DNA from 3 places in the Streptomyces sp. NPDC058646 genome. Region 1 is predicted to be linked to each of the others. Evidence: riboswitches for the same ligand, from Rfam matches in the RefSeq annotation. Region 1 holds a riboswitch; each other region holds the start of a gene.
The links. A riboswitch is a leader RNA that binds a small molecule or an ion and turns the genes downstream of it on or off. The one in region 1 is predicted to bind thiamine pyrophosphate.
Positions count from the first base shown of each region.

Region 2: linked by a shared signal. The riboswitch ahead of ACFWUZ_RS25850 (thiamine ABC transporter substrate binding subunit) and the one ahead of thiC (phosphomethylpyrimidine synthase ThiC) in region 1 are both predicted to bind thiamine pyrophosphate.
Region 3: linked by a shared signal. The riboswitch ahead of thiO (glycine oxidase ThiO) and the one ahead of thiC (phosphomethylpyrimidine synthase ThiC) in region 1 are both predicted to bind thiamine pyrophosphate.

Region 1 covers NZ_JBHXRK010000007.1:149,056-158,556, reverse strand. Annotated here, with positions in the region: gene ACFWUZ_RS11225 (YibE/F family protein) at 1-963, opposite strand, end outside; TPP riboswitch at 1,003-1,147, shown strand; gene thiC (phosphomethylpyrimidine synthase ThiC) at 1,142-2,929, shown strand; gene ACFWUZ_RS11215 (aldo/keto reductase) at 3,112-4,176, shown strand; gene ACFWUZ_RS11210 (hypothetical protein) at 4,298-5,110, opposite strand; gene ACFWUZ_RS11205 (metallophosphoesterase) at 5,269-6,480, opposite strand; gene ACFWUZ_RS11200 (LacI family DNA-binding transcriptional regulator) at 6,711-7,826, opposite strand; gene hisC (histidinol-phosphate transaminase) at 8,188-9,267, shown strand; gene ACFWUZ_RS11190 (cyclophilin-like fold protein) at 9,291-9,501, opposite strand, start outside.
Region 2 covers NZ_JBHXRK010000023.1:33,264-42,764, reverse strand. Annotated here, with positions in the region: gene ACFWUZ_RS25855 (ABC transporter permease) at 1-778, opposite strand, end outside; gene ACFWUZ_RS25850 (thiamine ABC transporter substrate binding subunit) at 904-1,998, opposite strand; TPP riboswitch at 2,086-2,194, opposite strand; gene rlmN (23S rRNA (adenine(2503)-C(2))-methyltransferase RlmN) at 2,253-3,365, opposite strand; gene ACFWUZ_RS25840 (phosphatidate cytidylyltransferase) at 3,467-4,543, opposite strand; gene frr (ribosome recycling factor) at 4,543-5,100, opposite strand; gene pyrH (UMP kinase) at 5,186-5,965, opposite strand; gene tsf (translation elongation factor Ts) at 6,128-6,964, opposite strand; gene rpsB (30S ribosomal protein S2) at 7,100-8,014, opposite strand; gene ACFWUZ_RS25815 (M23 family metallopeptidase) at 8,264-8,743, shown strand; gene ACFWUZ_RS25810 (TetR/AcrR family transcriptional regulator) at 8,778-9,335, opposite strand; gene whiG (RNA polymerase sigma factor WhiG) at 9,388-9,501, opposite strand, start outside.
Region 3 covers NZ_JBHXRK010000046.1:47-9,547, reverse strand. Annotated here, with positions in the region: gene ACFWUZ_RS34060 (class II 3-deoxy-7-phosphoheptulonate synthase) at 1-313, shown strand, start outside; gene ACFWUZ_RS34055 (bacterioferritin-associated ferredoxin) at 441-737, shown strand; gene bfr (bacterioferritin) at 772-1,248, opposite strand; gene ACFWUZ_RS34045 (sulfite oxidase-like oxidoreductase) at 1,422-2,054, shown strand; gene ACFWUZ_RS34040 (deoxyribonuclease IV) at 2,241-3,137, opposite strand; gene pknB (Stk1 family PASTA domain-containing Ser/Thr kinase) at 3,144-5,048, opposite strand; gene ACFWUZ_RS34030 (thiazole synthase) at 5,200-6,012, opposite strand; gene thiS (sulfur carrier protein ThiS) at 6,015-6,215, opposite strand; gene thiO (glycine oxidase ThiO) at 6,212-7,387, opposite strand; TPP riboswitch at 7,385-7,497, opposite strand; gene ACFWUZ_RS34015 (NAD(P)/FAD-dependent oxidoreductase) at 7,633-8,802, shown strand; gene ACFWUZ_RS34010 (Rv2175c family DNA-binding protein) at 9,039-9,404, shown strand.

The sequences.
Region 1 (9,501 bases):
GTCGATGTTCGGGTAGAGACCGTGGATCAATCCCGTGTTGTCGTCGGTGTTGCCGCTGAGGAACGCCCAGTCGATGAACAGCGAACCGAGCAGGCCGATCAGCAGCAGTGAGACGAGCGTGCCGAGAACGGCCACCGAGGTTCTGGCGGTCAGTCCGTGGCACATGTACAGCGCGATCAGCATGATCGCGCTGGCCCCCACGACCGCCACGACCAGCGGGTTCGACCCCTGCAGGATGGCAGGGAGGATGAAGAGGGTCAGCACTCCGAAACTGATGACGAGCGCGATGAGCGCGAACAGCCCGCGCAGCCGCCCGACGAGGACGACGGAGACGGCGAAGATGGCCGCCAGCAAGGTCATCGGGAGTTTGCGGTTCACGTCGATCACGGAGTACTGGAGATCGCGGGGTGCATCCGGCGCGAAGGCGACCACCACCTCCTGGCCGTCCTCCAACTGCCGTGGTGCGCCCGGCTGGACGATTTCGACGAAGGTGCGGCCCTTGTCCGGACCCGAGCCGACCTCGACGGTGGCCTTCTTGCACTCGGTCGTCTGCGCGGCCTGGGCCTCCCGGCCCGGGGAGGCGGACGTGTCTCCGGCGGGGGGTGCCTGCGCGGCGTTCACCGACTTGCAGTCGACCTCCTCGAGCGAGACGACCTTTCCCTGCTGGGTCTGGCGGTCGAAGCCGACGCCGGAGCGCTCGTGGGCGGGGGCGCCGCCCGGCCAGAGCACCACCATGCCGATGAAGACGGCGGTGGCGAAGGGGATCAGTACGGCCGCGATGACCTTGCGCAGGTGCTTCGAGACGGGCGCCGCCGGGCCGTGGCTGTGGCCGTGCGAAGGGCCGCCAGCGTGTCCGTGACCGGAGTGCGCGTGGTTCGTGTAGCCAGTGGGTTCGTTGGGCTCGGTGGGGGGCTGCGGCGAGGACGTCACTGGCAGATCATCGCAAGAGATGAGGGGGCCCACTGTTCAGCACGCCACAGATGACGCTAGCGTGGGGGCACCTTTGCACAACGCGGGAGCTCGGAGCACCGGGCTGAGAGGGCGCTGATCACCGTACGCGATCACAGATGCGTACGGGAAGAGGCTGCGTCGACCGCCGAACCTGTTACCGGGTAATGCCGGCGTAGGGAGATCAGGTCTCATGACCATTCAGGACGCACGCACGCCTGCCGTCAGCCAGGACACCGACGGTCGGACCGAGCGCCAGCCGGGCTGGCACAAGGGATACCTGGCGGGCTCCCGCCCCGACCTCCGGGTGCCGGTCCGTCAGGTCCACCTCACCAACGGCAAGGACGTGACGCTCTACGACACGTCCGGGCCGTACACCGACCCGCAGATCGAGACGGACGTGCGCCGGGGCCTCGCTCCGCTGCGCGAAAACTGGATCATCGCCCGGGGCGACACCGAGGAGTACGCGGGCCGCCCCGGGCGCCCCGAGGACGACGGCATCAAGCACACCTCGCCGCGCGGGGGGCTCAAGAACCTCGACGCTGTCTTCCCGGGCCGCCCCCGGCAGCCCCGCCGGGGCCGTGGAGGCACCGCTGTCACGCAGCTCGCGTACGCCCGCCGGGGCGAGATCACCCCGGAGATGGAGTACGTCGCGATCCGCGAGAACGTCTCCCCCGAGATCGTCCGCGAGGAGATCGCCGCAGGCCGGGCGGTACTTCCGGCGAACGTGAACCACCCGGAGATCGAGCCGATGATCATCGGTAAGCGTTTCCTGGTGAAGGTCAACGCCAACATCGGGAACTCCGCGGTCACCTCCTCCATCGAGGAGGAGGTCGACAAGATGACCTGGGCCACCAAGTGGGGCGCCGACACGGTCATGGACCTCTCGACGGGCCGCAACATCCACACCACCCGCGAGTGGGTGCTGCGCAACTCTCCCGTCCCGATCGGCACCGTGCCGCTTTACCAGGCGCTGGAGAAGGTCGACGGCCGTGCCGAGGACCTGACCTGGGAGATCTACAAGGACACGGTCATCGAGCAGGCCGAGCAGGGCGTCGACTACATGACGGTCCACGCCGGCGTGCTGCTGCCCTACGTGCCCCTGACCGCCCGCCGCAAGACCGGCATCGTCTCGCGCGGTGGTTCGATCATGGCCGCGTGGTGCCTGGCGCACCACAAGGAGAACTTCCTCTACACGAACTTCGAGGAGCTCTGCGACATCCTCGCGACGTACGACGTCACGTACTCGCTGGGCGACGGCCTGCGCCCCGGCTCCATCGCGGACGCCAACGACGCGGCACAGTTCGCGGAGCTGAAGACGCTGGGCGAGCTGAACACCATCGCCAAGCGGCACAACGTCCAGACGATGATCGAGGGCCCGGGTCACGTCCCGATGCACAAGATCAAGGAGAACATCGACCTTCAGCAGGAGATCTGCGAGGAGGCGCCGTTCTACACCCTGGGCCCGCTGACCACGGACGTCGCGCCCGCGTACGACCACATCACCTCGGGCATCGGCGCTGCGATGATCGCCTGGTGGGGCACCGCGATGCTCTGCTACGTGACGCCCAAGGAGCACCTGGGCCTGCCCAACCGCGATGATGTGAAGACCGGCGTCATCACGTACAAGATCGCCGCGCACGCCGCCGACCTGGCCAAGGGGCACCCCGGAGCCCAGGAATGGGACGACGCCCTGTCGGACGCCCGGTTCGAGTTCCGCTGGGAGGACCAGTTCAACCTGGCTCTCGACCCGGACACGGCCCGTGAGTTCCACGACGAGACGCTGCCCGCGGAGCCGGCCAAGACCGCGCACTTCTGCTCCATGTGCGGTCCGAAGTTCTGCTCGATGAAGATCTCGCAGGACATCCGCCGCGAGCACGGCGGTGACCTCAAGGCCGAGGAGATCCAGGCGGGCATGGCGGAGAAGTCCGCCGAGTTCGCGGCCTCCGGTAGCCGGGTCTACCTGCCGCTGGCCGACTGACACCGGCCACGGATGCTGTCCTGGGGGCTGGAGGGGGCTCCCAGGCCAGCGTTCCGGGCTGTGCGCGTGCCTGCGCCGGTCCGTCGCCGGCCCTGGGGCCGGCCCCCGTCAGGGGCCGGGAGCGGCCGCTGACGGGCCATGTACTGGAGTGAACTCCAAGATCTACAGCCGGCCCCATCATCATGCGATACCGCATACTCGGCGGGACCGGCATCGAGGTGAGTGCGCACTGCCTCGGGACGATGATGTTCGGAGCCATGGGCAACCCGGACCACGAGGAGTGCGCGCGGATCATCCACGCCGCTCTCGATCAGGGCATCAACTTCGTGGACACCGCCGACATCTACTCCCGTGGGGAGTCCGAGGAGATCGTCGGGAAGGCCCTCAAGGGGCGGCGGGACGGGGTCGTCCTCGCCACCAAGGTGCACTTCCACATGGGCGAGGGGGAGCCGGGCCAGGGCCGCAACCGCAGCGGGAACTCGCGGCGGTGGATCACCCGGGCCGTCGAAGAGAGCCTGCGGAGGCTCGGCACCGAATGGATCGACCTCTACCAGGTGCACCGGCCGGACCACGCCACGGACATCGAGGAGACGCTCTCCGCCCTCGGTGATCTGGTGCGGTCGGGCAAGATCCGGGTCTTCGGCTGTTCGACCTTCCCTGCCGAAGAGATCGTCGAGGCGCACCACGTGTCCGAGCGGCGGGCGCTGCCCCGCTTCCGCACCGAACAGCCCCCGTACTCGATCCTCGCGCGAGGGATCGAGACCGACGTGCTGCCCGTGGCCCAGTGGTACGGCATGGGGGTGATGACCTGGAGCCCCCTCGCGTCCGGGTTCCTCAGCGGCACGTACCGCCTCGGCGGGCCCGTGGACATGACCCGGGGCCGGGCGGCGCTGACGCCTGCCCGCTTCGACCCCTCGATCCCGGGCAACGTGGCGAAGCTCGAAGCCGTGGAGCAGCTCGTCGAGCTGGCCGACTCCCTCGGCTGCACCCTGCCGGAGCTGGCCGTCGCCTTTCCGGTGGCGCACCCCGCCGTCACCTCGGTGATCATCGGGCCGCGGACCATGCACCAGCTGGAATCGCTGATCAAGGGTGCCGGACTGGTCCTGGACGACGCGACCCTCGACCGGATCGACCAGATCGTCGCGCCGGGACGCAATCTCTACCATCCGGACGGGGTCTGGCAGCCGCCCGCTCTCGCCGATGCTGCACGGCGGCGGCGGCCGCTGGCGGACCGTGCGGCCCGCTAGAGGCGGGTCGGCGGCCTGGGAGCCGGTGTTTCACGTGAAACCGCGGAGCGTGTTTCACGTGAAACAACCTCGGCTGCGCGCTGCGTGGTAGCGGGGAAGGCCGGCTCCCGGGACACGGCCCTCACTCGGGTTCGCGATCAGGACCGCCGAAGTCCGGGCTCGTGAAGTCCGGCGGGGAGTAGCCGGGCCGGTGCCCCTGCGAAGAGGTCCCCGGACTGGTGAAGTCGGGTCGTGAGTACCCCAGGTCGGGGATGCGCCCGGCCCCCGGCGTACGCGGTGTCGGATACCCCGGGCCGGCGCTCGGGTCGGCCAGGGCCTCCCTCAGGAACGGCATGATGCCCCGTTCGAGCAGGGCGTGCCGCCAGGCCTCCCGGGCACGGGCGACCTCGTCGGGTACCGCCTCCGTCTCGTCGGCCGCCACCTCGGTCGAGCTGTTGCGTATGGCCGTCACCAGCAGCCCGATCGCTGCGAAGAGCAGGGAGGCCGCGGTGAGTGCACCGAACAGCCAACCGGTCGTCAGCATGGTCTCGGCGAAAGCGGGTTCGGGCTCCACCATCTTCAGGAGGTAGCCCACCAGCAGGAAGATCAGCATGGCGGTCCCCGCCAGGACCGGCGCGAGGACCGCGACGACGGCGCTGACACCCGCTCCGCCGTCCTGCTCGCCGTCCTCGTGTCCCGCCGTCCCCGGCGTGGACAGGATCTCGTCGCGCCGCTCTTCGCGGATCTTCACGTAGTGGTCGTACTCGGCGGCGGCCGCGGCCGTCACCAGCGCACTGGCCCCCAGGGCCATCGTGCGCAGTTGTTCGGCGTTCAGCCGTTCGCCGAGGGTGGCGAGCTCGGGCCGTTCGGGTGCGGTGCGCAGCGCCTCGTCGAGGAGCCGATCGAACTCGGGCCGGTCTTCGGTCAGCAGGTGCGGAGCGCTGGTCATGTGCATCCCCCGATGCTCCGTACAAGCCGGTATGCCCGCGTAGACCCGGGCGCCGGCACAAACGGAGGAGAGCCTGCTACGGATAGAGCGATGGTAGAGCGCACACGCCGCAGGGTGACAGGGGCTTTCAGGAAATAGCCCCGCGTGAGAACGGTGAGTAATCCTCAGTCGTTCAGCGGAAGTTGCACCACCAGTAGTTTGCCCGCCATCGTCACACCGCCGTCCATGGCGATGGCGAGCCCCTCCGCGTACACGTGGGGGCCGTCCACCACCTCCGGGCCGCGGGTCTCCTCGCCGTCCTCGGCACCCACTTCGCCGAGCAGGTAGGGGATGGGGCTGTGCCCGTGGACGACGCGGCTGCCGCCGTAGGTGCCGAGCAGTTCGCGCACGGCCTGCGGGCCGGTGCCCTCGTCGCGGAAGGCGAACCGCTTCGTGAACTTGCGGAAGAGGTCCCAGGTGATGTCGGCGTCGTTGCGGTTGAGCAGCTCGTGGATGGTGTCGTTGACGTCCTCGATGGAATCGCCGTAATCGAGGTACGCCGTCGTGTCGGAGTGCAGCAGCAGGTGGTCCTCTTCCAGGACGGCCGCGTCCAGGCGGGACATCCACTGGAGGTGTACGTCCTGGAGGCGCTCCATGTCGGTGCGCTGCCCGCCGTTGAGGAGCCATGCGGCCTGGAAGGTCGCGGTACCGGCGCCGGAGGCCACCGGGGTGTCGCCGAACCGTTTGGCGCCGATCAGCAGCAGCTCGTGGTTGCCCATGAGGGCCTTGCAGTAGCCGCCGGCGGCGGCGGCTTCGGCGGACAGCCGCATGACGAGGTCGATGACGCCGATCCCGTCGGGGCCGCGGTCGGTGAAGTCGCCGAGGAACCAGAGCCGGGCATTGCCGGCGGACCAGCGCCGGTCGGCGTCGATCAGGCCCTGCGCGTGCAGTTCGGCGACCAGCTCGTCGAGGTAGCCGTGGACGTCGCCGACGACGTAGAGCGGGCCGGGGCCGCCCGTCTCCGCCTCCTGGGGGACGTAGTGGACCTGGACGGTGTCCCCGGGGCCGCCGAGTGCGCCGCGGCCGATGACGGGCAGGTCGCGCTGGGTCGGGGTGTAGCCCTCGGGGTCGCTGTCCTCGGGGTCCTGGCTCGCCGCACGCACCGGTTCCGTGACGGGCTGCTGCGCCGGGGGCGCGGTCGCCTCCGGCGCGTAGCGGGGCTGCGGGGGTACGGGTCGCGCGCCCTCGTCGTAGTACGCCGGGTACTCGCCGTACACGGGCGCCTCGCCGGGAAGCCCGGTGGATACGGCGTACGGGGCGGGTCCGCTGACCGGAACCCGGAAGTCCCGCAGCGTCTCCGTCCGCATCGCGGGTCCCTGACCGGCCCCCTGAGTCATCGACCCCTCCACCACCGTCGCGCTGCCGTACACCTGCGGACCCTCCTGACCTCCGAAGCGGAGGGTCCGTGATGTCGTGCGCCCATCATAGGAATGCGGTTCGCGCTCTGTGACGCACCAGGGGTGGTGAATCCTTTGCGGAGCCGATCCTTCCTGCTGTTTTCTCCCGATATCGGTGTTGCAGAAATCTTGAGTGGGACCTTTGGTCGGGCTGGTGGGCGGTGTGGTGGTCAGTCCTTGGCCGGCGAGCGGGGCGGGCTGACGGTCGTACGGGGCTGCCTGCGCTGTGAGGAGGTGCGGATGATCAGCTCGGTCGGGACGACCTGTTCGACGGGGCGGCCGGTGTCCACTCCCTCGATGGCATCGATCAGCAGCTGGACGACGGCGGTGCCGATGCGGCGGGGCTTGAGCGAAAGGGTGGTGATGGGCGGTTCGGTGTTGGCGTAGACGGTGGACTCGCTGCAGCAGACGAGCAGCAGGTCCTCGGGGACGCGCAGGCCATAGCGTCGCGCGGCGGCGAGCAGGTCGGTGCCGTTGGGGTCGAAGAGGCCGTAGACGGCGTCCGGACGGTCGGGGCGGGCGAGCAGCCGGTCGGCCGCGACGGCGCCCGCGCACGGGTCGTGGGCGGGGTAGGACTCGTAGACGGGGTCCTGGCCGACCCGCTCGCACCAGTTCAGGTACGCGGTGGTGGAGAGGCGGGTGTAGGTGTCGGTGGTGGTGCCGGTCAGCAGCCCGATCCTGCGGGCGCCGGCGGCGGCGAGGTGGTCGAGCAGGCCCAGTACGGCGGCTTCGTGGTCGTTGTCCACCCAGGCGGTGACCGGCAGGGAGCCTGCCGGGCGGCCGTCCGAGACCACGGGCAGGCCCTGACGGACCAGTTCCGTGACGACGGGATCGTGGTCGGAGGGGTCGATGACGACGGTGCCGTCGAGGGCGACGTTGGACCACACGTCGTGTCGGGAGGTGGCGGGGAGGATGACGAGGGCGTAGCCGCGGGCGAGGGCGGCGGAGGTGGCGGCCCTGGCCATCTCGGCGAAGTAGGCGAATTCGGTGAAGGTGAAAGGTTCATCCCCGTACGTCGTCACGGTCAGGCCGATGAGACCCGACTTGCCGGTACGGAGGGTGCGGGCCGCGGCGGACGGGCGGTAGCCCAGCCGGTCGGCGACCTCGCGGACGTGGCGGCGGGTGGCGTCAGGCAGCCGCCCCTTGCCATTGAGCGCGTCGGAGACGGTTGTGATGGAGACGCCTGCCGCGGCGGCGACGTCCCTGATGCCTGCCCGGCCCTGTCGGCCGGCTGCCCGCCGGGTGGTGTCGGTCCGGCTCACCTGATGTTTCCCTGCTGCTGTCATGGCGAGCCGATAGTAGGGCTCGGTGGGGTGGGTGGTCCGGGTGCATATGCACGCGTTGACAGGCAGGTTTCTGCATGGTTCGCCACCCCCAATGACCTTGGAAATGAAGGTATTTGATCTCCCGAGGTGATGGTGGCCCTTGTCGGCGGGTACGAGCATGCCAAAACGGTGAGGTCTCGGAGTGGTCTCAACTCACCTGCACGAGGGATGCGCGCCACGGCGCAGGCCACCGGCGCGCGCATATATGCGCGCGCTCCCCCGCATTCCAGGCGCCCCCATTCTCGGGAGGCCGGAATCCTCATAAGGTGAGCAGTATTGAGTCGACGGCGACGTCGTACGGGACGGTCGAGGAGGACCTGCGGTGAGCGAGAAGAGCCCGAAGCTGCGCGCCGAGCTGGACGGCATTCCGACATACAAGCCCGGCAAGCCCGCTGCCGCGGGCGGACCCGTTGCCTACAAGCTGTCCTCGAACGAGAACCCGTACCCGCCGCTGACCGGGGTGCTGGAGACGGCAGTCGCGGCGGCCGGCAACTTCAACCGGTACCCGGACATGGCCTGCACCGGCCTGGTGAACGAGCTGGCCGAGCGGTTCGGGGTGCCCGTCGAGCACATCGCCACCGGCACCGGCTCGGTGGGCGTGGCCCAGTCGCTGATCCAGTCGACGGCCGGCCCGGGCGACGAGGTCATCTACGCCTGGCGCTCCTTCGAGGCGTACCCGATCATCACGCAGATCTCGGGTGCGACCGCCGTGCAGGTCCCGCTGACGGAGGGGGACGTGCACGACCTGGACGCGATGGCCGAGGCCATCACCGAGCGGACCCGGCTGATCTTCGTCTGCAACCCCAACAACCCCACGGGCACCGCCGTCCGCCGCGCCGAGCTGGAGCGGTTCCTGGACCGGGTGCCGTCCGACATCCTGGTGGTGCTGGACGAGGCGTACCGCGAGTTCGTGCGTGACGCGGACGTGCCGGACGGCATCGAGCTGTACCGCGGCCGGCCGAACGTGGCCGTGCTGCGCACGTTCTCCAAGGCGTACGGGCTGGCCGGCCTGCGGGTCGGCTTCGCGGTGGCGCACGAGCCGGTGGCCGCGGCGCTGCGCAAGACAGCGGTGCCGTTCGGCGTCAGTCAGCTCGCCCAGGACGCGGCGGTCGCCTCGCTGCGCGCCGAGGACGAGCTGATGGGGCGGGTCGGTGCGCTGGTGTGCGAGCGCAACCGTGTCCACGAGACGCTGCTCGCGCAGGGGTGGACGGTCCCGGACACGCAGGCGAACTTCGTGTGGATGCGGCTGGGGGAGCGGACGGCCGACTTCGCGGCGGCCTGCGAGAAGGCCGGTGTGGTGGTCCGGCCCTTCGCGGGTGAGGGCCTGCGGGTCACGATCGGTGAGTCCGAGGCGAACGACTTGTTCCTGCACACGGCCGAGGCGTTCTTCAAGGAGCTGTAGGGCGGTCTGCCAGGTCCGTGGGCTCAGGCCAGTTCCACGCGGATCGGGTCGCCGTCGCGGACGGTGGACAGCAGGCGGGGGTCGCCGTCGAACGAGCCGAGCACGTTGCACGGGCTCGCCAGGCGGCTCTCGCCCCCACGCGAGAGGGGCGTCGGGCCGTACGGGAGTGCGAGGGCGTCGCCCTCGGTCCAGAAGACGACCGTGCCGGGCTCGACGACCTGCCGGGCGTCGTGT
Region 2 (9,501 bases), on a different contig from region 1:
CCAGCCGCAGCGCCGTCTCCCGTTTGCGGACCGTCCACGCGTGGACGGCCAGGATCGCGCCGACGGCCGCGAACTGCACCATCGTCAGCACGGCGGCGGTGGGCAGGTCCAGGAGCTGCGCGGTCTGCCGGTAGACCTCCACCTCCAGGGTGGAGTACGAGGGTCCGCCCAGGATCTGCACGACGCCGAAGGAGGTGAAGGTGAAGAGGAACACCATCAGCGAGGCGGCGGCGACCGCCGGGACCAGCGCGGGCAGCGTCACCCGCCGCCAGGCGGCGAACCGTCCCGCTCCCAGGACCCGGGCGGCCTCTTCCTGGCGCGGGTCCAGCTGCGCCCACAGGCCGCCGACGGTCCGTACGACGACCGCGTAGTTGAAGAAGACGTGCGCGAGCAGGATCGCCCAGACGGTGGTGTCCAGCCGGACGCCCCACAGCTCGTCCAGCAGCCCGCCGCGTCCGACGAGCGCGAGGAAGGCGGTGCCGACGACCACGGTCGGCAGTACGAAGGGGATGGTGACCACGGCGCGCAGGAGCTGTTTGCCGGGGAATTCGAGCCGCGCGAAGACGTACGCGGCGGGGAGCCCGATCAGCAGGGTGAGCCCCGTGGAGGCGAGTGCCTGCCAGGTGGTGAACCACAGCACGCCGGCGATGTCGGGACGGGCCAGCACCTCGCCGAAGCGGCCGAACTGCCAGCCTTCGCCGTTCTTGAGTCCGCGCCCGACGATCGCGGCGACGGGGTAGGCGAAGAACAGCCCGAAGAAGGCGAGGGGCACGGCCATCAGGGCGAGCCGCGCCCCGGCGGCCCGGCGCCGCTGCCGGGACCCGCGTCCCGGTCCGGAGCCGGAGCCCGGCCCGGGTGCGGGCACGGCGCCCCCCGGCGCCGTGCCCGCACCCGCGGTACCGCCTACTTCACGACGAGCGAGGTCCATGCCTTGACCCACTGCTCACGGTTCTTGGCGATGGTGTCCGGCGTGACGTTCTCCGGCTTCTCGATCACCACACCGTGCTTCGTGAACAGTTCCGGCAGGGCAGCGTCCTTCGCCACCGGGTTCACGAACATCTGGAGGGGCATGTCCTCCTGGAACTTCTTGCCGATCAGGAAGTCGAGGAGCGCCTTGCCGCCCTCCTCGTTCTTCGCGCCCTTCAGCAGACCCGCGAACTCGATCTGGCGGAAGCAGGTGCCGGTGGCGACGCCCGTCGGGGCCTCGGCCGGCTGCGGATCGGCGTACAGCACCTCGACCGGCGGGCTGGAGGCGTAGGAGACGACCAGCGGGCGGTCGCCCTTGGCCTTCTTGCCCCCCGCGGAGCCGGAGAAGCGCTCGTTGTAGGCCTGCTCCCAGCCGTCGACGACCTCGACGCCGTTGGCCTTCAGCTTGCTCCAGTAGTCCTTCCAGCCGTCCTCGCCGTACTTGCCGACGGAGGCGAGCAGGAAACCGAGCCCGGGCGAGGAGGTCGCGGCGTTCTCGGTGACCAGCAGGTTCTTGTACTCGGGCTTGATCAGGTCGTCCAGCGTCTGCGGCGGAGCGATCTTCTTCTCGGCGAAGTACGCCTTGTCGTAGTTGACGCAGACGTCGCCGGAGTCGATCGGGGTGACCCGGTGCTCCTTGTCGAGCTGGAACTCCGGCTTCACCTCGCCCAGGCCCTTGGCCTCGTACGGCGTGAAGATGCCGTTGTCGAGGGCGCGCGAGAGGAGGGTGTTGTCCACGCCGAAGAAGACGTCGCCGCGCGGGGAGCCCTTGGTGAGGATCTCCTGGTTGAGCGCCGCGCCCGCGTCCCCGGACTTGAGCACCTTGACGGTGTAGCCGCTCTGCTGCTCGAACTCCTTCAGGACCGCCTCGGTCGCGTTGAAGGAGTCGTGGGAGACGAGCGTGACGGTCTTGGACGCGGGGGCGTCGCCCGCGGACTTGTCCGTGGCCCCGCCGCCTCCGCACGCGCTGAGTGTGGTGACGCCGAGGGCAGCCGCGAGTGCGGCCCCCGCGAACTTCCTGGTGGTGCTCACTGGTGTATTCCTCCTGGGATGACCAGGAGAAGACGCGGCCCTGCCCGGCGCTCTGGTGGGAGCGGTCGCCTGGGCAGGGCGCAACAGCTTGAGTGATGACCGAACTTCCTACCCCGAATGACCGGGGCGAGGTTCAGAGGGTCTGCGGATGACGGTCCCGCACTCTCAGCGCTGTGGCGCTCCCCTGTCGGAATATGAAATTGGTTCGGCCACAGGGTACCCCGCGGCCGAATGTCACCGGCCGTAAATGGAGGCTAGCGTTCCGATGCGGCCAGCTGACCGCACGCGCCGTCGATCTCCTGGCCCCGGGTGTCCCGTACGGTCACGGGCACCCCGTGCCGGGCGATGGCCTCCACGAAGGCCTTCTCGTCCTCGGGCCGCGAGGCGGTCCACTTCGAACCGGGCGTCGGGTTCAGCGGGATGAGGTTGACGTGCACGCGCTTGCCCTTGAGCAGCTTGCCGAGCAGGTCGCCGCGCCAGGCGTGGTCGTTGATGTCGCGGATCAGCGCGTACTCGATCGAGATCCGGCGGCCGGACTTCTCCGCGTACTCCCACGCCGCGTCCAGGACCTCACGGACGTTCCACCGCGTGTTCACGGGTACGAGGGTGTCGCGCAGCTCGTCGTCGGGCGCGTGCAGCGAGACGGCGAGACGGCACTTGAAGCCCTCGTCGGCGAAGCGCAGCATGGCCGGGACCAGGCCCACGGTGGAGACGGTGATGCCGCGCTGCGACAGGCCCAGGCCGTCCGGCTCGGGGTCGGTGAGGCGGCGGATGGCGCCGACGACGCGCTTGTAGTTGGCCAGCGGCTCGCCCATGCCCATGAAGACGATGTTCGAGAGCCGGGCCGGACCACCGGGGACCTCGCCGTCGCGCAGGGCGCGCATGCCGTCCACGATCTGGTGCACGATCTCGGCGGTGGAGAGGTTGCGGTCCAGCCCCGCCTGGCCGGTGGCACAGAACGGGCAGTTCATCCCGCAGCCGGCCTGCGAGGAGATGCACATGGTGACCCGGTCGGGGTAGCGCATCAGCACGGACTCGACGAGCGTGCCGTCGTGCAGCTTCCACAGGGTCTTGCGGGTGGTGTCGTTGTCGCAGCTGATGTGCCGGACGACGTTCATCAGGTCCGGCAGCAGCTCCTGCTGGAGCTTCTCGCGGGACGCGGCGGGGATGTCCGTCCACTCCGCCGGGTCGTGCGCGTACCGGGCGAAGTAGTGCTGGGAGAGCTGCTTGGCCCGGAACGGCTTCTCGCCGATCGCGGCGACCGCCTCGCGGCGCTCCTCGGGAGTGAGGTCGGCGAGGTGCCGGGGCGGCTTCTTGGCTCCGCGCGGGGCGACGAAGGTGAGCTCTCCCGGAACAGGGCGGGCCATGGCAGGTACTCCTTGTAAGACGAAAGGCGCGCCGCAGAAGCAGCGCGCCTTCCAAGAGTAACCGCCCTGCGTATCACGGCGCCTTTTCGCAGGTCAACGGCTCAGCCGGTGCCGACGAACGCCACCAGCAGCAGCCACACCACCGGGGCGGTCGGCAGCAGCGAGTCCAGCCGGTCCATGATGCCGCCGTGGCCCGGCAGCAGGGTGCCCATGTCCTTGATGCCCAGGTCCCGCTTGATCATCGACTCGCCGAGGTCGCCCAGCGTGGCGCTGACCGCGACCGCGAGTCCCAGCAGGAGACCCTGCCACCAGGCTCCGCCGTCGATGAGGAACTCCATGCACAGCGCACCCGCCGCCATCGCGAAGGCCACCGCGCCGAGCAGGCCCTCGCGGGTCTTCCCGGGGCTGATGCGCGGTGCGAGCTTGTGCTTGCCGAAGCGCCAGCCCACCGCGTAGGCCCCCGTGTCGCTGACCACGGTCAGGACGAGGAAGGTGACCACGCGCTGCGGACCGTCGTCGGCGGTGAGCAGCATCGCGACGAAGGTCGCGAGGAAGGGCACGTAGAACGCCGCGAAGACACCGGCCGTGACGTCCTTGAGGTAGTTCTCGGGCGGCTCGGTCATCCGCCAGACCAGGACCGCGAGCGCGGTCAGGGCCATGGCCACCCAGGCGCCCTCGGCCCCCCGGACGTAGCCGGCGATGACCATGGCCGCGCCACCGACCGCGAGCGGTACCAGCGGGGCCTTGATGCCCTTCTTCTCGTGCAGCCGGGAGGTCAGCTCCCACAGGCCCACCACGACCGCGACGACGACGACGCCGACGAAGACCGCCTTGACGACGAAGAGCGAGGCGAAGATCACCGCGCCGAGGCCGACGCCCACCCCTATGGCGGCCCGCAGGTCCCGCCCGGCGCGCTTCCTGGGCGGCGGGGGCGGGGCGTCCTGCGGCTGCGGGGCAGGCGGAGGCGGGGGGCTGGGCATGGGCTCCTGCGGCGGCGTCTCGTCGCGGAAGAGGGGGCCGCGGTCCGCGGCGGCCCCCCGATCGCGTGCTTCCCGGTCGTCGAAGTCACGGCCGGCGGCATCGGGCACGATGGGCATGGGCCGAGTGTGCGGGCCCGCCTGCGCATCGTATGCGGGACCCGCCGGAACCGGCTCCGGCTGCCAGGAAGAGTCGTTCATCAGACTTCGAGGAGCTCGGCTTCCTTGTGCTTCAGCAGCTCGTCCACCTGCGCGACGTACTTCGCGGTGGTGTCGTCGAGCTCCTTCTCGGCGCGGCGCACCTCGTCCTCGCCGGCTTCCTTGTCCTTGACGAGCTTGTCGAGGGCGTCCTTGGCCTTGCGGCGGACGGCGCGGATCGAGACCTTGGAGTCCTCGGCCTTGGTGCGCGCGACCTTGATGTACTCCTTGCGGCGGTCCTGCGTCAGCTCGGGGAAGGTCACCCGGATGATGCTGCCGTCGTTGCTCGGGTTGACGCCGAGGTCGGAGTCGCGGATGGCCTGCTCGATGTTGCGCAGCGCGCTCTTGTCGAACGGGGTCACGATCGCCATGCGCGGCTCGGGCACCGAGAAGGAGGCGAGCTGGTTGATGGGCGTGATGGCGCCGTAGTAGTCCGCCACGATCTTGTTGAACATCGCCGGGTGCGCACGGCCGGTGCGAATCGCGGCGAAGTCTTCCTTGGCGACGACGACGGCCTTTTCCATCTTCTCCTCGGCCTCGAGGAGGATCTCTTCGGTCACCACGTGCTCCTGCATGTCTTGAATGGATGGTTCGGGCGGGCGGGACGGGCGGAGCCGGGCAGGGCTCGGCCGGGCAGCGGACCGCTCAGGCCCGGGTGCCCTGGTCGCTGACGAGCGTGCCGATCTTCTCACCCTTGACGGCGCGGGCGATATTGCCCGCGGCGAGCAGCTCGAAGACGAGGATCGGCAGCTTGTTGTCGCGGCAGAGGGTGATGGCGGTGGCGTCCGCGACCTTGAGGTCGCGGGAGAGGACCTCGCCGTACTCCAGCGCGTCGAACTTCACCGCGTCGGGGTTCTTCTTGGGGTCGGAGTCGTAGACCCCGTCGACGCCGTTCTTGCCCATGAGCAGGGCCTCGGCGTCGATCTCCAGGGCGCGCTGGGCGGCCGTGGTGTCGGTGGAGAAGTACGGCATGCCCATGCCGGCGCCGAAGATGACGACGCGGCCCTTCTCCAGGTGCCGCACGGCGCGCAGCGGGATGTACGGCTCCGCGACCTGGCCCATGGTGATCGCGGTCTGCACGCGGGAGTCGATGCCCTCCTTCTCCAGGAAGTCCTGGAGGGCGAGGCAGTTCATCACGGTGCCGAGCATGCCCATGTAGTCGGACCGGGCCCGGTCCATGCCGCGCTGCTGGAGCTCGGCGCCGCGGAAGAAGTTGCCGCCGCCGATCACGACGGCGATCTCCGCGCCGTCGCGGACCACCGCGGCGATCTCACGCGCGATGGCGTGGACGACGTCGGGGTCGACGCCGAGCCCTCCGCCACCGGAGAAGGCCTCGCCCGACAGCTTCAGCATGAAGCGGCGGCCCTTCTTGTCCTGGTCGCTCTTGTCGTCGGATGCGGTGTGGGGGTCCACGCCCTGATTCATGGAGATCTCCTCGTGCACATACGAAGAAGGCCATTGCCGGTGGGTCCTCGCGGTTCCCTCTGCGGCAATGGCCTCCTCGTCAGATCTGCGGTCGCCTCGCGCAAGCGCGGACGACTGCTTCAGACCCTACCGGGGTCCGGCGTCCGTGGCGTACGGACAGAATCAGATGCCGACCTTGATGCGCGAGAAGCGCTTCAGGGTGACACCGGCCTCGTCCAGAACCTTCTGGACGGACTTCTTGTTGTCCAGCGCGTACGGCTGGCCGAGGAGGGTGGCCTCCTTGAAGAAGCCGTTGACGCGACCCTCGACGATCTTGGCGATGGCAGCCTCGGGCTTGCCCTCCGCGCGGGTGACCTCTTCGGCGATGCGACGCTCGGACTCGACCTTCTCGGCCGGGACGTCCTCGGCGGACAGCCACTGCGGGGCGAACGCGGCGATGTGCTGCGCGACGCCGCGGGCGACGTCCGCGTTCTCCTTGTCCAGCTCGACCAGGACGCCGATCTGGAACGGCAGGTCGGGCATCGTGCGGTGCATGTACGAGGTCACGTAACCGCCGGTGAACTGCGCGAAGCGGTCCAGGACGATCTTCTCGCCGAGGTTGGCGTTGGCCTCGTCGACGAAAGCGGTGACGGTCTTGCCGGGCTCGATCTCGGACGCGAGGAGCGCCTCGATGTCTGCCGGGGAGGTGGCGGCCACGTGGGCGGCCAGCTGGTTGGCGACGGCAAGGAACTTCTCGCCCTTGGCGACGAAGTCCGTCTCGCACTTCAGCTCGACGAGGACACCGGAGGTGTTGTCGTCGGCGATGAGGGAGACCACGGCACCGTTCTCGGCAGAACGGCCCTCGCGCTTGGCGACGCCCTTCTGACCCTTGATGCGGAGCGCTTCCTGAGCCTTCTCGACGTCACCGTCGGCGTCCACGAGCGCGTTCTTGCAGTCCAGCATGCCGGCGCCGGTGAGCTCGCGGAGCTTCTTGACGTCAGCGGCGGTGTAGTTCGCCATGAGTCTGTGATTCTCTCTCGAAGTCGTAGATCTACGGGTGAACGGCGGAGGCGCCGCGCTTGTGGCGCGGCTCCCCCGCCGTCATCGTCCGTGCTGCGAGTGCCCGGCGCGTGAACGCCGGGCGCTCGTAGTGGGTCAGGCCTGCTCGGCGTCGGCGGCCGGGGCCTCGGTCGCCTCGGCGGCCGGGGCCTCGGTGGCGTCGGCGGCCGGGGCCTCGACGGTCTCGGCGGCGGCCTCGGCCGGAGCGGCCTCAGCGGCGTCGTCGGCCTTCTTGTCGCCCTCGAGCAGGTCGCGCTCCCACTCGGCGAGCGGCTCGGCGGCGGCCTTCTCGCCCGGCTTCGAGTCACCGGTCGCAGCGCCGGAACGGGCGATGAGGCCCTCGGCGACGGCGTCGGCGATCACGCGGGTGAGCAGGGTGACGGAGCGGATCGCGTCGTCGTTGCCCGGGATCTTGTAGTCGACCTCGTCGGGGTCGCAGTTGGTGTCGAGGATGGCGACGACCGGGATGTGGAGCTTGCGCGCCTCACCGACGGCGATGTGCTCCTTCTTGGTGTCGACGATCCAGACGGCGCTGGGGACCTTCGACATCTCGCGGATACCACCGAGGGTCTTCTCCAGCTTGGTCTTCTCGCGGGAGAGGACCAGGAGCTCCTTCTTGGTGAGACCCGAGGCGGCGACGTCCTCGAAGTCGATCGCCTCAAGCTCCTTCAGACGCTGGAGGCGCTTGTAGACGGTGGAGAAGTTGGTGAGCATGCCACCCAGCCAGCGCTGGTTGACGTACGGCATGCCGACGCGCGTCGCCTGCTCGGCGATGGCCTCCTGCGCCTGCTTCTTGGTACCGACGAACATGACGGAGCCGCCGTGCGCGACGGTCTCCTTCACGAACTCGTAGGCGCGGTCGATGTACGACAGCGACTGCAGGAGGTCGATGATGTAGATGCCGTTGCGCTCCGTGAAGATGAAGCGCTTCATCTTCGGGTTCCAACGGCGGGTCTGGTGACCGAAGTGGACGCCGCTTTCCAGCAGCTCCCGCATCGTGACGACGGCCATGGCCATCTCCTTGGTTTCTCGGTTTGGTTCCTGACGCCCCGGCCGCGTCCTGCCCCATGAGGGACCGAGAGACGCTTTCACCTGGCCCTTTCGGGCTGGTGCTGGGGCGTGCGAAGTCGACCCGGTGACCCGGATCGCCACAAGAAGTGTACGGGACCGGTTGGTATGCCGGGTGACGCACTTGTCCACACCGCCCGGCCCGTCCACAGGCCCGGCCGCCGCCCGCCCGGCCCGCGCCACCCTGGGTCCATGACGACACTGCTGCTCAGCCTGCTGCTGCTCCTGGCCCAGGCGGCCCCGGGCCTGCCGGGGGTCCGCCCGCTGCCCGCGCCCCTGGTCGTGGCCCGCTGGTGGGACCCGCCCCCGACCCCGTACGCCGCCGGGCACCGCGGCGTGGACCTGTCCGCCCCGGTGGGGGCGGAGCTGCGCGCGGTCGCCGCGGGCCGGGTGCACCACGCCGGGCAGGTGGCCGGACGGGGGGTCCTGTCGATCGCGCTGCCGAACGGGCTGCGCACGACGTACGAGCCGGTCCGCCCGCTGGTCTCGGAGGGCGAGGCGGTCACGGCGGGCCAGGTGGTCGCGGTCCTCACGGAGGGCTCGCACTGTCCGGCCCCGTGTCTGCACTGGGGGCTGCTGGAGGGCGAGACCTACCTCAACCCGCTCGGCCTCCTCCCGCCCCCGGCCCCCCGGCTCCTGCCGGTTCCTCCCGCCCCGCCGGGCGGAGGCTGAGACGCGGGGCGGCGCGGGGCGCGTCCCCGGCAGGTCAGCCCCGGACGCCCCGCAGGGCCATCGCGACGGCGGCGTCCGTCACCACGCCCGGGTCCTCGGCCGCGCCGAGCTCGATCCGCCGGACCGCCGCGTCGACGACACCCTGGAGCAGCATCGCGGCCAGCTTCGGCTCCTGCTGCCCCAGGGCGCCGAGAGCCTCGACGATCATCGCCACGAGGCCTCCGTGAGCCGCGCGGATCTTCTCCCGGGCCCCCGCGTCCAACTCACTGGCCGAGATCGCCACCACCGCGCGGTGGCGGCGGTCCCCGACCAGCCCCAGCTGGCTGCGCACGTAGGCCTCGATCTTGCCCTCGGGCGAGTCGGCCTCTTCCATGGCCGCCTCGATCTCGGCGGCCCACACGGGGAAGTCCACCGCGCACAGCTCTTCGACCACGGCCGCGCGGGACCGGAAGTACTCGTACACGGAGGATCGGGCGAGCCCGGTCCGCTCCGCGAGGGCGGGGAAGGTCAGCGCCTCCGTCCCGCCTTCGGACAACAGGGAACGCGCAGCGTCCAAGAGGGCGCCGCGCTGCATCGACCGGTGCTCGGCCACGGAGGCCGCTCGAATCCTGGGCACGCATCCACTCTACGGAGGTACCGCAAGCTCACCGCCCGACATCCGCCAGCTTGGCCCGGAGTTGGAGGACCGACTTGGTGTGGATCTGGCTGACCCGGCTCTCGGTGACGCCCAGCACGTTGCCGATCTCGGCCAGCGTGAG
Region 3 (9,501 bases), on a different contig from region 1:
CGTGGCCTGGGTCACCGACCCGATGCACGGCAACACCTTCGAGGCGGCCTCCGGCCACAAGACGCGCCGTTTCGACGACGTGCTCGACGAGGTCAAGGGCTTCTTCGAGGTCCACAAGGCCCTGGGCACCCACCCGGGCGGCATCCACGTCGAGCTCACCGGTGACGACGTCACCGAGTGCGTGGGCGGCGGCGACGAGATCTTCGTCGACGACCTGCACCAGCGCTACGAGACGGCCTGCGACCCGCGGCTCAACCGCAGCCAGTCCCTGGACCTGGCCTTCCTGGTCGCGGAGATGTACCGGGACCAGTAGGGATCAGTAGGTACCTTCGTACGACGATGGGGCGCGGATCGATGTGATCCGCGCCCCATCGTCGTATCGGGGGCTTTTAGGGTTGCCTAAGTTTGGGTACGGTTAGGTAAGCCTCACCGAATAGGGGATGGCTCGCCGAACCGTTCCTGCCAGGGAGGTGAACCGCGTGTACGTCTGCTCGTGTTTCGGGATCACCGACAAGCAGGTCAAGGACCACGCGGCTGCCGGGGCCTGCACCCCCCGCCAGATCGCCTCCGAGACCAAGGCGGGGACCGACTGCGGCTCCTGCGTGCGCACCATCCAGGGCATACTCGGCCGCGGTGCGTGCCCCCGCCGGGAACTGCTGGAGAAGGGCAGTGCGGCGGCCGTGCTCGCCGCCGACGTGACGCCGGCGCCCTCGCCCGAGCTCGCGGAAGCGGCTTAGGTCACCGCAGGCCCCGCAGCTCCGCAGCCGCTCGTCAGCTCGGCTGCTCGATCAGCTGCGCGATGTACAGCGCCTCGCCCAGGGACTCGATGAGTTCCAGCTGGGTGTCGAGGTAGTCGATGTGGTGCTCCTCGTCCTCGAGGATGTCCTCGAAGAGCCGCGCGGAGGTGATGTCGCCCTTGCCGCGCATGACCTCGATGCCGCGCTTGAGCCGGTCGATGGCCTCGACCTCCACCTGGCGGTCGGCCTGGAACATCTCCGTGATGGTCTGCCCGACCCGCACGTGGAAGAGGCGCTGGTAGTTCGGCAGGCCGTCGAGCATCAGGATGCGCTCGGTGATCTTGTCCGCGTGCTTCATCTCGTCGATGGATTCTTCACGCGTGTACTTGGCGAGCTTGGTCCAGCCCTTGTTGTCCTGGATGCGGTAGTGCAGCCAGTACTGGTTGATGGCCGTCAGCTCACCGGTCAGCTGCTCGTTCAGAAACTCAAGGACCTCGGGGTCGCCCTGCATCGCAGAGGCTCCTTCCAGGCAATGTCAGCTAAGTGACGGGGCAGTTGCGCGCATCCTCGCACCGCCGCCGGAGGCCGTCCAGTAAGTGCCTCCTTAGTGGGAGTTACCGCGACTTGCCCGAATCGGTTCAGACCTGGTCATGACCACCCTGCCCAGTCTGTCACCATGGAGTCATGGGTCAGCCGGAAAGCCGGGAATCTCCGGGAGCAGGACAGCTGGAGCTTCCCCCGGGGCAGCGGTTGCAGCGAGGCTGGCCGGTCACCCATTACGGGCCTGTACCCAAGTTCAAGCCGGACCGCTGGGAGTTCCGCGTCTTCGGCGCGACGGCCGACGGCGAGAAGCACTGCTGGAACCACGACGAGTTCGGGGCCCTGCCCTTCGACTCGGTCGTGGCGGACCTGCACTGCGTGACGAAGTTCAGCATGCTGGGCGCCGAATGGGGCGGTGTGCTCGCCCGTACCGTCCTCGCCCTCGCCCCGCCGGCCCCCCAGGTGACGCACGTGATGGTGTGGGCCGAGTACGGCTTCAGCTCCAACATGCGGCTGGCCGACTTCTCCGCCGAGCGCACCGTCTTCGCCACCCACCAGGGCGGTGAACCGCTCACCGCCGAACACGGGTTCCCGCTGCGGCTGGTGGTCCCGCACCTGTACGCCTGGAAGGGCCCCAAGTGGGTCCGCGGCGTCGAGTACATGACCGCCGACCGCCGCGGCTTCTGGGAGGAGCGCGGCTACCACAACATCGGCGACCCCTGGCGCGAGCAGCGCTACTCCTACCAGGAGGGGCCGGGGGACGGCCCCGAACTCTGACCCGGCGCCCGGTTCACCCGTGGTACCGGTGGACCACCGCGTGGCCCCTGCCGCGGCCGGTCATCCACTTGCCGACCGGGGTGATCACGGTCGATCAGCTCCATGACGGCGATGGACAGGGTGTCGGCGGGCGGCGCCACCCGGACGGCGGTACGGAGGCCGACTCCGGCGGTATTCCCCGGCGGGTCACCGGAAGACGCGCAGCTCCTTCAGCAGCGCGATGTCCGCCGCGTGCCCTTCCTTCCCGCCGGGCGTCTCGATGACCAGCGATACGCCGTCCATCGCCGGGTGCGTGAACAGCTCGGCGAAGGCGTCCCGGCCGATGTGGCCCTGACCGATGTTCGCGTGCCGGTCCTTGTGCGCGCCGACCCCCTCCTTGGAGTCGTTCGCATGGACCAGCTTGAGCCGGCCCTCGCCCACCGTGTCCACCAGCAGGTCCAGGGTCTGCTTCGCCCCGCCCGGCTCGGCCAGGTCGTGCCCGGCCGCGAAGATGTGGCAGGTGTCCAGGCAGATGCCCAGCTTGGGGTGGTGGTCGAGCGCATCGAAGTACGGGCCGAAGTCCCAGGTCCGCGAGCACAGCGAGGACCCCTGCCCCGCCGTGGACTCCAGCAGCAGGAACGGGTCGTCCTCGTGCGTCAGCTCGTCCAGCAGCGGCAGCATGTGCTCCCTGACCTGCGCGTACGCCTCCTCGCGGGGGCGCCCGCCGGTCGCCGAGCCGGTGTGGACGACCACCCCCAGCGCGCCGATCTCCCGGCCGCGGCGCAAGGAGTGGCGCAGGGACTCCACCGACTTCTCGACGGTCGCCTCGGTGTGCGAGCCGAAGTTGATCAGGTACGGCGCGTGCACGTACGCCGGGATCGCCCCGGCCGCGCACTCCGTGCGGAACCGTTCGTCCTGGGCCGGGTTGCCGACCGGGGTGGCCCAGCCGCGCGGATTGGCGACGAAGACCTGCACGGCCTCGGCGCCCAGCTCCCGCGCGTACGTCAGCCCCACCGAGGCGAGCCCGCCGGCGACGGGTATGTGCCCGCCCACGGGGTTGCGTGCGGCACCCGCCGCCCGTTCCACCTGCTCCTGCTGTTCCACGTACCCCTACAGTCCCTTGATCTTGATGGTGATCGTGCTGCCCTCGGGGGCGGTCTGGCCGGCCGTCACGGACTGGCTCTCCACGGTGTTGCTGAAGGAGAGGAACGGCTTCTCCACCTTCACCTTGAAGCCTGCACCCTCCAGCGCCTTGCGGGCCGCGTCCGCCTCCTGGCCCGTCACGTCCGGCACCGGCAGCTGGCGGGGCCCCTTGGACACCGTCAGCGTGACGGTGTCCCCGGCCGCCGCCTGGGTGCCCGCGCCGACCGACTGGTTCGCCACCGTACCGGCCGGGGAAGGGGAGTTGACCTGCTCCGGTGCGGTCGCCACCTTCAGGCCGAGGCCCTCCAGGGTGGCGCGCGCCTGCTCGACCGCGACCCCGGCCACGCTCGGCACCGGCACCGGGCGGCCCTTGCTGACCACCAGGGCCACGGCCGTGTCGGGGGCCCGCTTCTCCCCGCCCGCGGGGTCGGAGCTGATCACCGAGCCCTGGGCGACGTCCTGGCTGAACGCCTGCGTGACGACACCGGGCGCCAGCCCCGCGCCCGTGAGCTCGGCCTTCGCCTCCTCCAGCGGCCGCCCCTTGAGGTTGGGCACGGCCACGACCTCGGGGCCGCGGGAGACGGTGACCGTCACCGCGCCGTTGCCGCGGATGCGCTTGCCGCCGGGGGGATCGGTGTTCATCACCGTCCCGCGGTCGAAGGAGCTGCTGAACTTCCGGTCGATCCGCTTCACGCCCAGGCCGGCGGCGGACAGCTGGGCCTTGGCCTGCTCCTCGGTCTTGCCGAGCAGGTTGGGGACCTTGGTGAACTGGCCGGAGTTGATGTACCAGACGCCGGTGCCCAGGCCGAGGGCGAGCAGGAGGCCCGCGACGACCAGGAGGGTGCCCCGGCGGGAGGGCCGCTCCCGCCGCGGCCGGTGCGGGGCGGGCGGCGCCGGGCTCTGCAGCCGGGAGGTGTGGTGCACGTCCGGCTGCGCGGCGACCGGGCGGGGGATCACGCTGGTGCGGTCCTCGGCGGCGGTCCGCTCCCCGGCGTGCGCCTGCGGCGGTACGGCGTCCAGCTCGGCGTCGCTGAGCCGCGCCCGGGCCTCCAGGGCCAGGCCGAGCAGGGAGGCGGCGTCGGAGGGCCGCAGCTCGGGGTTGCGGGCGGTGGCGTGCAGGACCAGTTCGTCCAGGGCGGCGGGGAGCCCGGGGACGGCGGCCGAAGGCGGCGGCACGTCCTCGTTCAGGTGCTGGTAGATCACCTGGGCGGGGTTGCCGCCCTTGTGCGGCTTGGCGCCGGTGAGCATCTCGTAGAGGACGACACCGCAGGCGTAGACGTCCACCCGGGTGTCGGTGATGCCGTTCTCGATCTGCTCGGGGGCCAGGTAGGAGACGGTGCCGAGGACCGATCCGGTGGTGTGGGTGACCGAGTCCACGGACCGGACGAGGCCGAAGTCGGCGACCTTCACCCGGCCGTCGTCGCCGATCAGGACGTTCTCGGGCTTCATGTCCCGGTGGACGAAGCCCGCCCGGTGGGCGGCGCCGAGGGCGGCGAGCACCGGTTCGAGGATGTCGAGGGCGGCCCGTGGCTGGAGCGCGCCGCGCTCGCGGAGCACGTCGCGCAGGGTGCAGCCGGAGACGTACTCCATGGCCAGGTAGACGTACGGGCCGTCCGTGCCCTGGTCGAAGACGGCCACCACGTTGGGGTGGGCGAGCCGGGCCACGGACTTGGCCTCGCGGATGAACCGGTCCACGAAGGCGGCGTCCGCGGCGAGCACCGGGTGCATCACCTTCAGGGCGAGGACGCGGTCGAGGCGGGTGTCGACGGCCCGGTAGACCGTGGCCATGCCGCCGGCCGCGATGCGGGCGTCGACGCGGTAGCGGCCGTCGAGCACGCGCCCGACGAGGGGGTCATCCAGGGTCGTATCCACCGGGCGATTCTACGAGGGCGTGGCGCGGCTCCGGCCGGGCCGGTTCCCCTTGCAGCGCACCTGTGACGTGCCGAGGTCGCCGTCCGGCTGCGGACCGGCCCCCGGACCCCCGCGCCGCACACGCCGGCGGGGTCCGGGGCGGAGCCCCGGGTCAGAAGGCCGGGCGTTCCGGGTCCAGGACGGCGCGGCCCTCGGCAGGGGACGAGGCCTCGGCGAACCGGCGCTGCGGGATCCGCCCCGCCCGCCGCGCCAGGCGCCCCGCCGCCACGGCGTCCCGCATGGCCGCGGCCATGAGCACCGGCTCCTGCGCCCGGGTCACGGCGGAGGCCAGCATCACCGCCGCGCACCCCAGCTCCATCGCCAGCGCCGCGTCCGACGCCGTACCGGCCCCCGCGTCCAGGATCACCGGCACCCCGGCCCGCTCCGCGATCAGCTCGAAGTTGTGCGGGTTGCGGATCCCCATCCCGGAGCCGATCGGGGAGCCCAGCGGCATGATCGCCGCGCAGCCCACGTCCTCCAGCTTCCGGGCGAGCACGGGGTCGTCGTTGGTGTACGGGAGCACCGTGAACCCGTCGTCCACCAGGATCTCGGCGGCGTCCAGCAGCTCGACACCGTCGGGCAGCAGGGTCCGCTCGTCCGCGACGACCTCCAGCTTCACCCAGTCCGTACCGAGGGCCTCCCGGGCCAGCCGGGCGGTCAGGACGGCTTCGCCGGCGGTGAAGCAGCCCGCGGTGTTCGGCAGGACGGTGATGTCCAGCTTCGACAGGACGGACAGGACCGACCCCTGGACGGAAGGGTCCAGGCGCCGCATCGCCACCGTCGTGAGTTCGGTGCCGGAGGCGACGAGGGCGCGTTCGAGGACGTCCAGGCTCGGGGCCCCGCCCGTGCCCATGATCAGGCGCGAGGAGAAGGTCCGGCCGCCGAGGACGAAGGGGTCCTCGCCCGGGAAGGTCTGGAAGGTCATGGTCAGCCCCCCTGGACCGCGGTGAGGATCTCGACCCGGTCGCCGTCACCGACCGGGGTCGCGGGCCACTGCCCGCGCGGGACCACGGTCTCGTTGAGCGCGGCGGCGACCCCGGAGGACGCGGCGGTCAGGGTGGCGACCACCGCGTCGAGCGTGGTGCCGGCCGCGATCTCGCGCGGCTCGCCGTTGACGGAGATGGTCATGCGTACGACTCCTGACGTGCGGCGGAGAACCGGCGGGGGGCGAAGGGGCGGGCGATGGCGGGCAGTTCGCCGCTCGTCAGCAGCTCCGCCATCACCTCGCCGGTGAGCGGGGTCAGCAGCACCCCGTTGCGGTAGTGGCCGGTGGCCAGGTGCAGGCCCGGCAGCTCGGTCGGGCCGAGCAGCGGGGCGTTGTCGGGCGAGCCGGGGCGCAGTCCCGCCCGGGTCTCGGTGAGGGGGAGTTCGGTGATGCCGGGCACCAGTTCGTGGGCGTCGCGCAGGAGTTCGTAGACCCCGCCCGCGGTGACCGTCGTGTCCCAGCCGAGTTCCTCGCTGGTGGCCCCGACGACGAGTTCGCCGTTCTCGCGCGGGACCAGGTAGACGTGACTGCCGCGCACGACCGCCCGCACGGTCCGCGACAGGAACGGCGCGTACGCCGCCGGCACGGACAGCCTCAGGACCTGCCCCTTGACCGGCCGTACGGGGGCCACGGCCTGCGGCGGCACGCCCGCCAGCCGGCCGCTCAGGGAGCCCGCCGCCAGCACCACCTGGTCGGCGGGCAGCTCCCTGCCGCCGTCGAGGACCGCGCCCGCCGCCCGGTCGGCGGTGACCAGCAGCCGCTCCGCCCGCGCCCGGTGGATCACCACCCCGGACCGCTCGCAGGCGGCCAGCAGGGCCGCCGAGAGCCGGCGCGGGTCGACCTGGTGGTCGCCGTCGACGCGCAGCCCGCCGCGTACGCCGGGGGCCAGCATCGGCTCCAGGCGGCGGCACTCGCGGCCGGTGAGCCACTGCGACTCCAGGCCGCAGCGGCGCTGGAGGGCGTGCAGTTCGCGCAGGTGGAGGCGGTCGTCGGAGTCGAGGGCGACGGCGAGGGTGCCGCAGGCGCGGTAGCCGATGTCCAGGCCGCCACTGGCCCCGGCGAGCTCGGCGGCGAACTCCGGATAGCGCGCGGCGGAGGCGAGGCCCAGTTCGAGCAGGGCCTCCTCGCCGTAGTGCAGCTCCGTGACGGGGGCGAGCATGCCGGCCGCGACCTGGGCGGCGCCGCCGCCGGGGGCCGGGTCGGCGAGCACGGTGCGCAGCCCGCGCCGGGCCGCCTGCCAGGCCGTGACGAGGCCGATGATCCCGCCCCCGATGACGAGGACGTCGGATCCTTCTCTCGTTCGAGATGAGTGCATGGGCGTCCAGCCCCTCCCTTCGCCGGCATGACCCGGATCAGGTTCGTACGGTCGGAGGCCGGCCAGCCTCCCTCTCAGCCCGGTGCGCCCGGACTCCCGCGATAGGTACGGTGGCCAGACTAACCCCGCCGTGGACGGCGGGTAAGGCGGCACCTATTCCTGACGATACGTCAGGTGATTAGGGTGGCCGGGTGAACGAGCTGACGGAAGAGACTCAGAACGGCGTCGTGATCGTCGGCGCCGGAATGGCCGGAGTGCAGACGGCCGTCGCCCTGCGGGAGCAGGGGTTCGAGGGCCCCGTGACCCTGCTGGGCGCCGAACCCCACCAGCCCTACGACAGGCCCCCGCTCTCCAAGGCGGTCCTGCTGGGCAAGGCCGAGGGCTCGGCCTTCGACGTGGACTTCGAGGGGCTCGGCATCGCGCTCCGGCTCGGGACGGAGGTCACCGGACTGCGGGCCGCCGCACGCGAGCTGGACACCGAGGCGGGACCGGTCCCGTACGGGGTCCTCGTCCTGGCGACGGGCGCGCAGCCCCTGACCCTGCCCGGCACCGAGGGCGTCCCGGGCGTGCACCTGCTGCGCACGCTCGACGACGCGGCGCGGCTGCGGCCGGTGCTGGCGGCGGCCCCCCGCACGGTGGTGGTCGGGGCGGGCTGGATCGGAGCCGAGTTCGCGACCGCGGCCCGGGAGGCGGGCTGCGAGGTGACCGTCGTCGAGGCCGCGGACCGGGTCCTGGCGGGGGCGCTGCCCGCGGAGGTCGCCGCGCCGATGGGCCGCTGGTACGCGGAGGCCGGCGCCGGGCTGATCACCGGCGCGAAGGTCGCCGGGATCGAGGAGGGCCGGGTGCTGCTCGCGGACGGCCGGGCGCTGCCGGCCGGCGCGGTCGTGGTCGGCATCGGAGCCCGCCCTGCCACCGCATGGCTGGCCGGGACCGGTGTGGAACTCGGCCCCGACGGCTCCGTCACCGCGGACGCACACCTGCGCACCTCCCTGCCCGGCGTGTACGCGGTCGGCGACTGCGCCTCCTTCCCGTCGGCCCGCTACGGCACGCGGCTGCTCGTGCACCACTGGGACAACGCGCTCCAGGGCCCGCGGACGGTCGCGGCGAACATCCTGGCGGGGGAGGCGGCGGCCGCGGTCTACGACCCGGTTCCGTACTTCTGGTCCGAGCAGTTCGGGCGCTTCGTGCAGTACGCCGGACACCACGGCGGCGCGGACACGCTGCTCTGGAGGGGCGACCCGGCCGGGCCCACCTGGTCCGTGTGCTGGCTGCGCGCGGGCGCCCTGGCCGCGGTCCTGTCCGTCGGCCGCCCCCGCGACCTGGCGCAGGGCCGCAGGCTGATCGAGGCGGGCGTCCCCGTCGACCCGGCGAAGGTCCGCGACCCGGGGACCCCGCTCAAATCGGCCACGGTGTGACGGCTCGGTGGAGGCCGGTGGTGGCCGGGGGAGGGGCCGCGGCGCCGAGGTTCTCCCCGCCCCGCCGTTCCCCCGTTCCCTGGGCTCCGCCCGGACCCGCCGCTCGAACTTCCCCGGCCACCGCACGGAGGGGCCCCTGGAGAGGGTCGGTCCGGCCGGGCCCCCGGGACCGGCCGGAGCCCCCGGACGGGTCGCTCCGGTACCGGCGGCGGAGCCGAGATGGCAGGCTTGTGCCCGTGACCGAGATTGACGCAAAGATCGATGCCCTCGTCCCCGACTGGCTGTACCTCCCCGACATCGCGGAGAAGCTCGACGTCGAGGTGACCCGGGTCCGCCAGATGGTCAAGGAAGGGCAGCTGATCGCCGTACGCCGGGGCGAGAACCGTTCCCTGCAGGTGCCGGCCCCCTTCATCGACGGCGACAAGGTCGTCAAGGGGCTCGTGGGCCTGCTGACCGTGCTGCGCGACGACGGCTTCTCCGACGAGGAGATCCTGGAGTGGCTCTTCACGGCCGATCCGACCCTGCCGGGCACCCCCGCGCAGGCGCTGAGCGAGAATCGCGGCACGGAGGTGAAGCGCCGCGCTCAGGCGCTCGCCCTCTGACCTGATCCGCGTTCCGCTCCACCGCGGTGGGGGGGGGGGGGCCCGGCCCCGCCCCCCCCCCCCCCCCGGGGGGGGCGGTGGGGCGCACGCCCCCCCC